Tolumonas auensis DSM 9187: one gene and its partner. The protein of the gene in region 2 interacts with the protein of the main gene of each other region in a pairwise test. Links are inferred from orthologs where the notes say so. Each region holds a gene or a part of one and is shown on either strand. Other genes may lie near its edges.

Region 1 (2,941 bases), 590 kb from region 2 along the record:
TGACGCAGCGCTTCAACTTCACGGGTTACAGCCGCTTTTGGTACGTCGATCAGATTCTGTTCCAGCAGGCCGGACAGGATCTGCTCTTTAACCTGGCCTTTCAGCGCCTGGGTCAGTTCGCGTTCCATGTTTTTACGGATTTCAGCTTTCAGGCTTTCAACAGAACCATCTTCTACGCCGAAACGTTTGATGAATTCAGCATCCAGCTCTGGCAGATCCTGCTTTTCAACTTTGTTCAGTTTGATAGCGAATTTAGCTGCTTTACCTTTCAGGTTTTCAGCGTGGTAATCTTCAGGGAAGGTTACTTCGATATCGAAAGACTCACCGGCTTTTTTGCCCAGGATACCGGCTTCAAAACCAGGGATCATGCGGCCAGCGCCCAGAACCAGAGCGAAACCTTCAGCTTTACCGCCTTCGAACTCTTCGCCGTCAACAGAACCAACAAAGTCCATGTTCACGCGCAGATCGTTTGCAGCTGCTTCGTCAGCATCAACCCAGGAAGCGTGCTGTTTACGCAGAGTAGTCAGCATTTTGTCCAGGTCAGCGTCAGAAACGGTAGCAACTGGTTTTTCTACTTTGATTGCGTCCAGGTTCTGTACCTTGAATTCAGGGTACACTTCGAAAGACACAGTGAAAGTGAAATCAGAACCAGGAACCAGTTGGTTTGGTTCCAGTGTTGGCGCGCCAACAGGGTTCAGTTTTTCAGCAACCAGTGCTTCAACAAAATGACGCTGCATAACTGCATCAGCTACATCAGCTACAATGGATTCACCGTACATTTTCTGAATCAGCGCTTTTGGTGCTTTACCAGGACGGAAACCATCAATGCGACGGGTTTTCGCAACCTGATTCAAACGGCTGTTATACTCTTTTTCGATCTTGTCAGCTGGTACAGTGATGGTAAGACGGCGTTCCAGACCTTGGGTCGTCTCTACAGAAACTTGCATTGCATTACCTCGTAAAACTCAGCACCTGGTGCTGTTGCTATTGTTGGTGGTCGGTTAACCACCACTAAATAAAATGCGCAAATTGCGACGGTTACAAAATGACGCGCCATTATAGCGGTGGAGATTCAACGAGTCGAGGGAGGTATGCATAACCTGGCGTTTTTTCTAACCATGTCAAACTAAATCAGTCAGGAATATCCGATTGACGCATTCTTTTAAGGATCACGCGGGTTTTATGTGACAAATGGGCAGACCGCCGATGCGTCTGATAGTACCGTGGATTGGTCACCATCGCCGCGAGATAGGCCGACTGATAGGCACTTAGCCGTTTTGCTGATGTACCAAAGTAGTATTGGGCAGCAGCTTCCGCGCCGTAAATCCCCTCGCCCCATTCAATAACATTCAGGTATATCTCATATATCCGTTGTTTATCCAGAATGGTTTCCAGCATCACCGTGATTAACGCTTCATCTAATTTACGCCACGGTGTTTTGTCCGAACTCAGAAACAGATTTTTAGCCAGTTGCTGACTGATAGTTGATCCACCAGCAACAATTTTCCCTTTTGCCAGATTCTTTTCCCAGGCATTTTCAATACCGTCCCAGTCAAAACCATCATGATCGAGAAACTTGGCATCTTCAGCAGCAATCAGCGACCGCTTTAATGATTTGGATATTGATGTGTATGGAACCCACTCATGTTTTTTCTTTATATCCGAATCCTCCAGCTGCAACGTCGCCAGTTGTTCTTCCATAAATGAGGTGGATGACGGGTCATACCAGATGTAGCTGACAATGCGCAGAAAAATGCTTAAATGCAGGACGCAGAACCAGACCAGCCCAATGAGCAGCAGCTTCTTCAGCCATTTTGTCCATGACAGGTCATCAAAACTCAGGAGATTACGACAGGCAGCCAGCAGCATAAGGAGAGATCAGGTGATTCCAGTGTGGGTAGTTTAACTAAAACAGAAATAACTGGCGAGCATACACTGAACTTTAAATAGTCAGCGACGCATATGACGAAGAGCCTGCTGCAGCTTGTTCTGCGGAAATATCCGCCAGAAAATCACGAATGCAGGGGTAACAGGTAATTGTCCGGTCGATATGCAGGATAGAAAGTAAATCCCGCGGTTGCCCCTGTTTACAAATCAAACGCATACGCCGGCCATTAGCCTGCAGTTGTTTATACAGATAAATCAGGGCATTAATACCGGCAGAATCGATAAAACTGGCTGAACTCATGTCCACTAAAACATCAGTATGTTTCCGGATCAACAAATCAATAATCGGCTGAATCTCTTCAACCGTAGCATTATTTAATTCGCCGTCGATCGTCAGCACCAGCGTACGATTCATTGTGTAAGTAATGACAGGCACTTGAACTCCGGAATAGTTTAAGCCAATCACGGGTGATGAAAGTGATCTCTTTCGTTCAGGATGAATACAGATATAGTGCCAACATTTCCATTACTTCAGATAAATATCATAACATATTGATTTTAAATAAAATAAAAACCAGAAAACATTAATCAAACCGATATCCAGTACAAAAAAATGCAAAATGCAAAGAAACCCTCAGGTTTTTTCGCATTTTGCAGTCAATTTATAATATTTTACTGAGAAATCTGATGGTTATGCCAATGCTGCGGACTGGATTCCTGCCAGATCACTTCCATCCCCTGCTTCTGAATAACGGAAGCGACCTGAACCGGACTGCGTTCATCACTGACTGCAAATTGTTCCAGTTCCGGATGATCTTCGGCATAGCCTCCCGGCTGTGTTTTAGAGCCCGCACTCATGGTGGTTATTCCGACCTGCATCAGGAAATCACGGAACTCCGGCCCCTCTCGGGTGGAAAGCGATAATTCCACTTCCGGATCGAATAACCGGTAAGCACAAATCAGTTGTAACAACTGACGATCGCTCATCGGGTTTTCCGGTTGGAAGCCACCGGTACACGGACGTAAACGCGGGAACGAGATCGAGTAACGGCTC
Region 2 (3,655 bases):
TATGTGCCTGTTCCGGTTTCTGCAAACCGGCACACATATCTGCAATAATGGCTGCAGGATCTTCAGTACGAGGATTATCATCAGTCAGGATCAGGGTATCTGCCCATTGTTCAGCTATTGCCGCCATTTGAGGTCGTTTGCCCCGATCACGGTCTCCGCCACAGCCAAACAGGCAGAACAGATGACCATGACAATGCTGTCTGGCTGCCTGTAAGGCTTTTTCCAGACCATCTGGCGTATGCGCATAATCAACCACAACCAGTGGCTGATCCTGATTCCCAAAACACTCCATGCGACCAGTAACTGGCTGCAGGCGCGAAGCCGTCTGACACAGCGTTTCAAAGTCGTACTGCAAAACCAACATTACCGCTAACGCCGCCAGCAAATTAGATACATTAAACTTCCCGAGAAGGGGCGCAGATAATACACCATCCCCCCATGAAGAGTGAATGCTGATAGTAATACCCTGCGGGTGATATTTTACATCGGTCGCGTAAACAAATGGTCCCGGATGTTCCGGCAGTTGCTGATCAATGCCATACACCACAGCTTGCGGCATCTGCAGCAACCATTCACGTGCAGTAGCATCATCAGCGTTCAGAATGCAGCATTCTGGGGTTGTCTGTTTAAATATCAGGCGCTTAGCTTCAGCATATGCCTGCATGGTGTGATGATAATCGAGATGATCGCGGCTCAGATTGGTAAATACTGCCGCAGCAAACTGCAGCGCCGACACACGGTGCTGAACCAGACCATGAGAAGAGACTTCCATCGCGGCAACATCAACTTTTTCAGCAACAAACCGGGCTAACTCCTGCTGAATGGAGATCGCACTGCCCGTGGTGTTTTCTGTTGCATGCAATTGACCAAACAAACCATTGCCCAGCGTCCCCAGTACACCACCACGCTGCCCGAATAATTCTGTCCAGTTAGCAATCAGCTGGGTACAGGTACTTTTGCCATTTGTACCGGTAACCCCGACCAGATCCAGCTTTTGTGCCGGAGAGTCATAGAACAGTCCGGCCAGTTCACTGACCTTTTCCGCCAGCGCCGGCACAGGGATACAGGGAATACTCAGTTCCGATGGTACAAAACCGTCGCTGTTATCAAACAATATTGCAGCTGCGCCTTTTTGTTCCGCCTGCTGCATAAACATACGGCCATCGGTTGCATGGCCTTTCAGCGCCAGAAACAATGAGCCCGGCTGTAATAGCCGGGTATCTAACTGCATATCACACAGTGCAATCTCAGGTGCCTGAATATTCAGACCCGCCATCAGTTGCTTAAGAGCGAGTGGCACTTTTCTTCACCTCGCTACGTTGAGCCGTATTCAGTTCTTCTTTTGGTTCCTGTGGTGCATCAGGCGGTACATTATACAGTTGCAATGCACTGCTCATTACTTCCGCAAAAGTCGGGCCGGCAACCGAACCGCCATAGTATGAAGTACCATGCGGCTCGTTAATAATCACGACCATAGCAAAACGTGGGTTACTGACCGGTGCAAATCCGACAAACGTACCGACATAATCCTTCCCGTAACCACCGGCAGTCGCTACTTTAGCTGTACCGGTTTTGCCTGCAATACGATATCCGGGAACAGCCGCTTTGCCGCCGGTACCACCTTCCTCAACCACACTTTCTAATGCATGAATGACTTGCTCTGCAATTAAAGGATCAATAATACGTTCACCTTTTGGTGATTGTGATACTTTCAGAACAGATACTGGTTTACGGATACCTTTATTGGCTAACGCGGCATACGCTGCGGTTAACTGCAGTGGTGTTACACGCAACCCATAACCGAAGCCCAGTGTGGCAAGTTCAATTTTTGACCAGCGGCTGCGTAGCGGGATCATGCCTGAGCTTTCACCCATTAAGCCGGTTCCGGAATCCTGTCCGAGACCAAACTCCTCAAACTTGCTGGTGATCCATTGCGGTTGCATACGCAACGCCAGATGTGCCATGCCGATATTTGATGAATACTTGAGAATGTCAAATAATCCGCCGGAAGCCATCCGGTGACTGTCAGTAACCACCTTGCCGCCGATAGAGAACGGACGGGTATCCAGTACCTCTTTCCAGCTCGTCACGCCATGTTCCAGTGCGCTCATGGCAACGATAGGCTTCACCGTCGAGCCCGGTTCATAGGTATCTGTTACGGCACGGTTCCGCGCCCGGAAGCTCTGGTATTGTTCACGGTTATTCGGGTTGTAAGAGGGTGTATTTACCATTGCCAGCACTTCGCCGGTCACCACATCCATCAGCACCAGTGAACCGGAAGTTGCCTTATTGACTTCAGTCGCATACTTCAGTGAGCGATAGGCTATAGATTGCAGACGCTGATCAATACTGAGTACCAGATCATTGGCTTTTTTGCCTTCTTTAACGATCCCGATATTCTCGATCACCCGCCCCTGCCGATCTTTGCGGATCTTGTATTCAGACGGCGTCGAGCTCAGCCAGTCATTGAATGCGCGTTCAACCCCTTCAATGCCTGAACCATCAATGTTGGTATTGCCAACCAGATGTGCACTGATTTCACCACTCGGATAATAACGGCGGGTTTCGCGGCGCAGATGCACACCAGGAAGTTTTAATTTCACAATGTAATCGGCAACTGCCGGGGTGATCTGACGCTGCAGATAAACAAACCGGCGCTTAGGATCGGCCACACTGGAGGTCAGTTTCCGCATATCCAGCCCCAGCACATCGGCCAGCGCCATCCAGGCTGCGGTATTTTTCAGACCATCCGCCGCATGGATCTCTTTCGGATCTGCCCAGACTGCCTGCACTGGCACCGATACCGCCAGTTGCTCACCATTGCGATCAGTTACCATGCCGCGATCAGAAGGATCTGCCGTTGTCCGCAGCGAACGCATATCGCCTTCCTGACGCAAGCGATCAGGCTGAATAATCTGGATCCAGGCTGTGCGGGCAACCAAGCCGGTAAAACCAACCAGAATGAATCCGAGCAGCAGCATGAAACGCCACGGAGCCACTGCGGAATCATGTTTCTTGTTGTTTTTCTTTGTATTTGTTCTCATGGCAGGCTAACCATCTTTTCTTCTAAAGGTTTAGGCCGAGTCATTGCCAGTTTGACCCTGGCAATGTCCGAAACGCGCGAATGTTCCGCCAGCGCATTTTGTTCTAAAACCAGATGTCGCCATTCAACTTCCAAATCATCACTCTTACTCTGAACCTTGTTCAACTCGGCCGTCACCGAGCGGGTATCGTCAGTCACCACTATGGTAGTGAGCGCGGAACCCAGAATCGCTAATCCCAGAATGCCCTGAAAAAGATGCCGCTTCAGATCCAGCATGATCAGAAGGGCAAGATTAAGCCGGCGCTCCATGCTCAGCCTCCCAGACGCTCAGCCACACGCAGTACAGAACTGCGTGAGCGAACGTTATCAGAAACTTCACTGTCTGCTGGCTTGATCGCTTTACCTACTGAATGCAAGGTCTGCGTTTTACGGATTTGATCTTCAGTGATCGGTAAACCTCTGGGTGGCTGAATGCCTTTTTCCTGCTGACGGATAAATTGCTTAACAATACGATCTTCCAGTGAATGGAAGCTGATCACCGCCAGACGTCCGCCGGGAGCCAGAACCGATAATGAGGCTTTCAGGGTTTCTTCGATCTCTTTCAGCTCTTGG

What was found. The genes of interacting proteins can lie anywhere in the genome.
Region 1: the proteins of TOLA_RS02690 (region 2) and mtgA interact in binary tests that used the Escherichia coli proteins (3 or more experiments, as listed by UniProt). The link is inferred for Tolumonas auensis DSM 9187 from one-to-one orthologs.

Annotation. Positions count from the first base shown.
Region 1 is NC_012691.1:1,169,835-1,172,775, reverse strand. It holds mtgA (monofunctional biosynthetic peptidoglycan transglycosylase), read right to left. Parts: upstream 1,870-2,941; coding sequence 1,132-1,869; downstream 1-1,131. Other genes in the region: thiH (2-iminoacetate synthase ThiH), read right to left, coding at 2,560-2,941; TOLA_RS05530 (STAS domain-containing protein), read right to left, coding at 1,943-2,323; tig (trigger factor), read right to left, coding at 1-947. UniProt on the Escherichia coli protein: Peptidoglycan polymerase that catalyzes glycan chain elongation from lipid-linked precursors. May play a role in peptidoglycan assembly during cell division in collaboration with other cell division proteins.
Region 2 is NC_012691.1:584,036-587,690, reverse strand. Bases 665-3,655 are described here. They hold TOLA_RS02690 (peptidoglycan glycosyltransferase FtsI), read right to left. Parts: upstream 3,045-3,655; coding sequence 1,284-3,044; downstream 665-1,283. Other genes in these bases: rsmH (16S rRNA (cytosine(1402)-N(4))-methyltransferase RsmH), read right to left, coding at 3,355-3,655; ftsL (cell division protein FtsL), read right to left, coding at 3,041-3,352; murE (UDP-N-acetylmuramoyl-L-alanyl-D-glutamate--2,6-diaminopimelate ligase), read right to left, coding at 665-1,276. In the rest of the region: more of murE, read right to left, coding at 1-664. UniProt on the Escherichia coli protein: Essential cell division protein that catalyzes cross-linking of the peptidoglycan cell wall at the division septum. Required for localization of FtsN.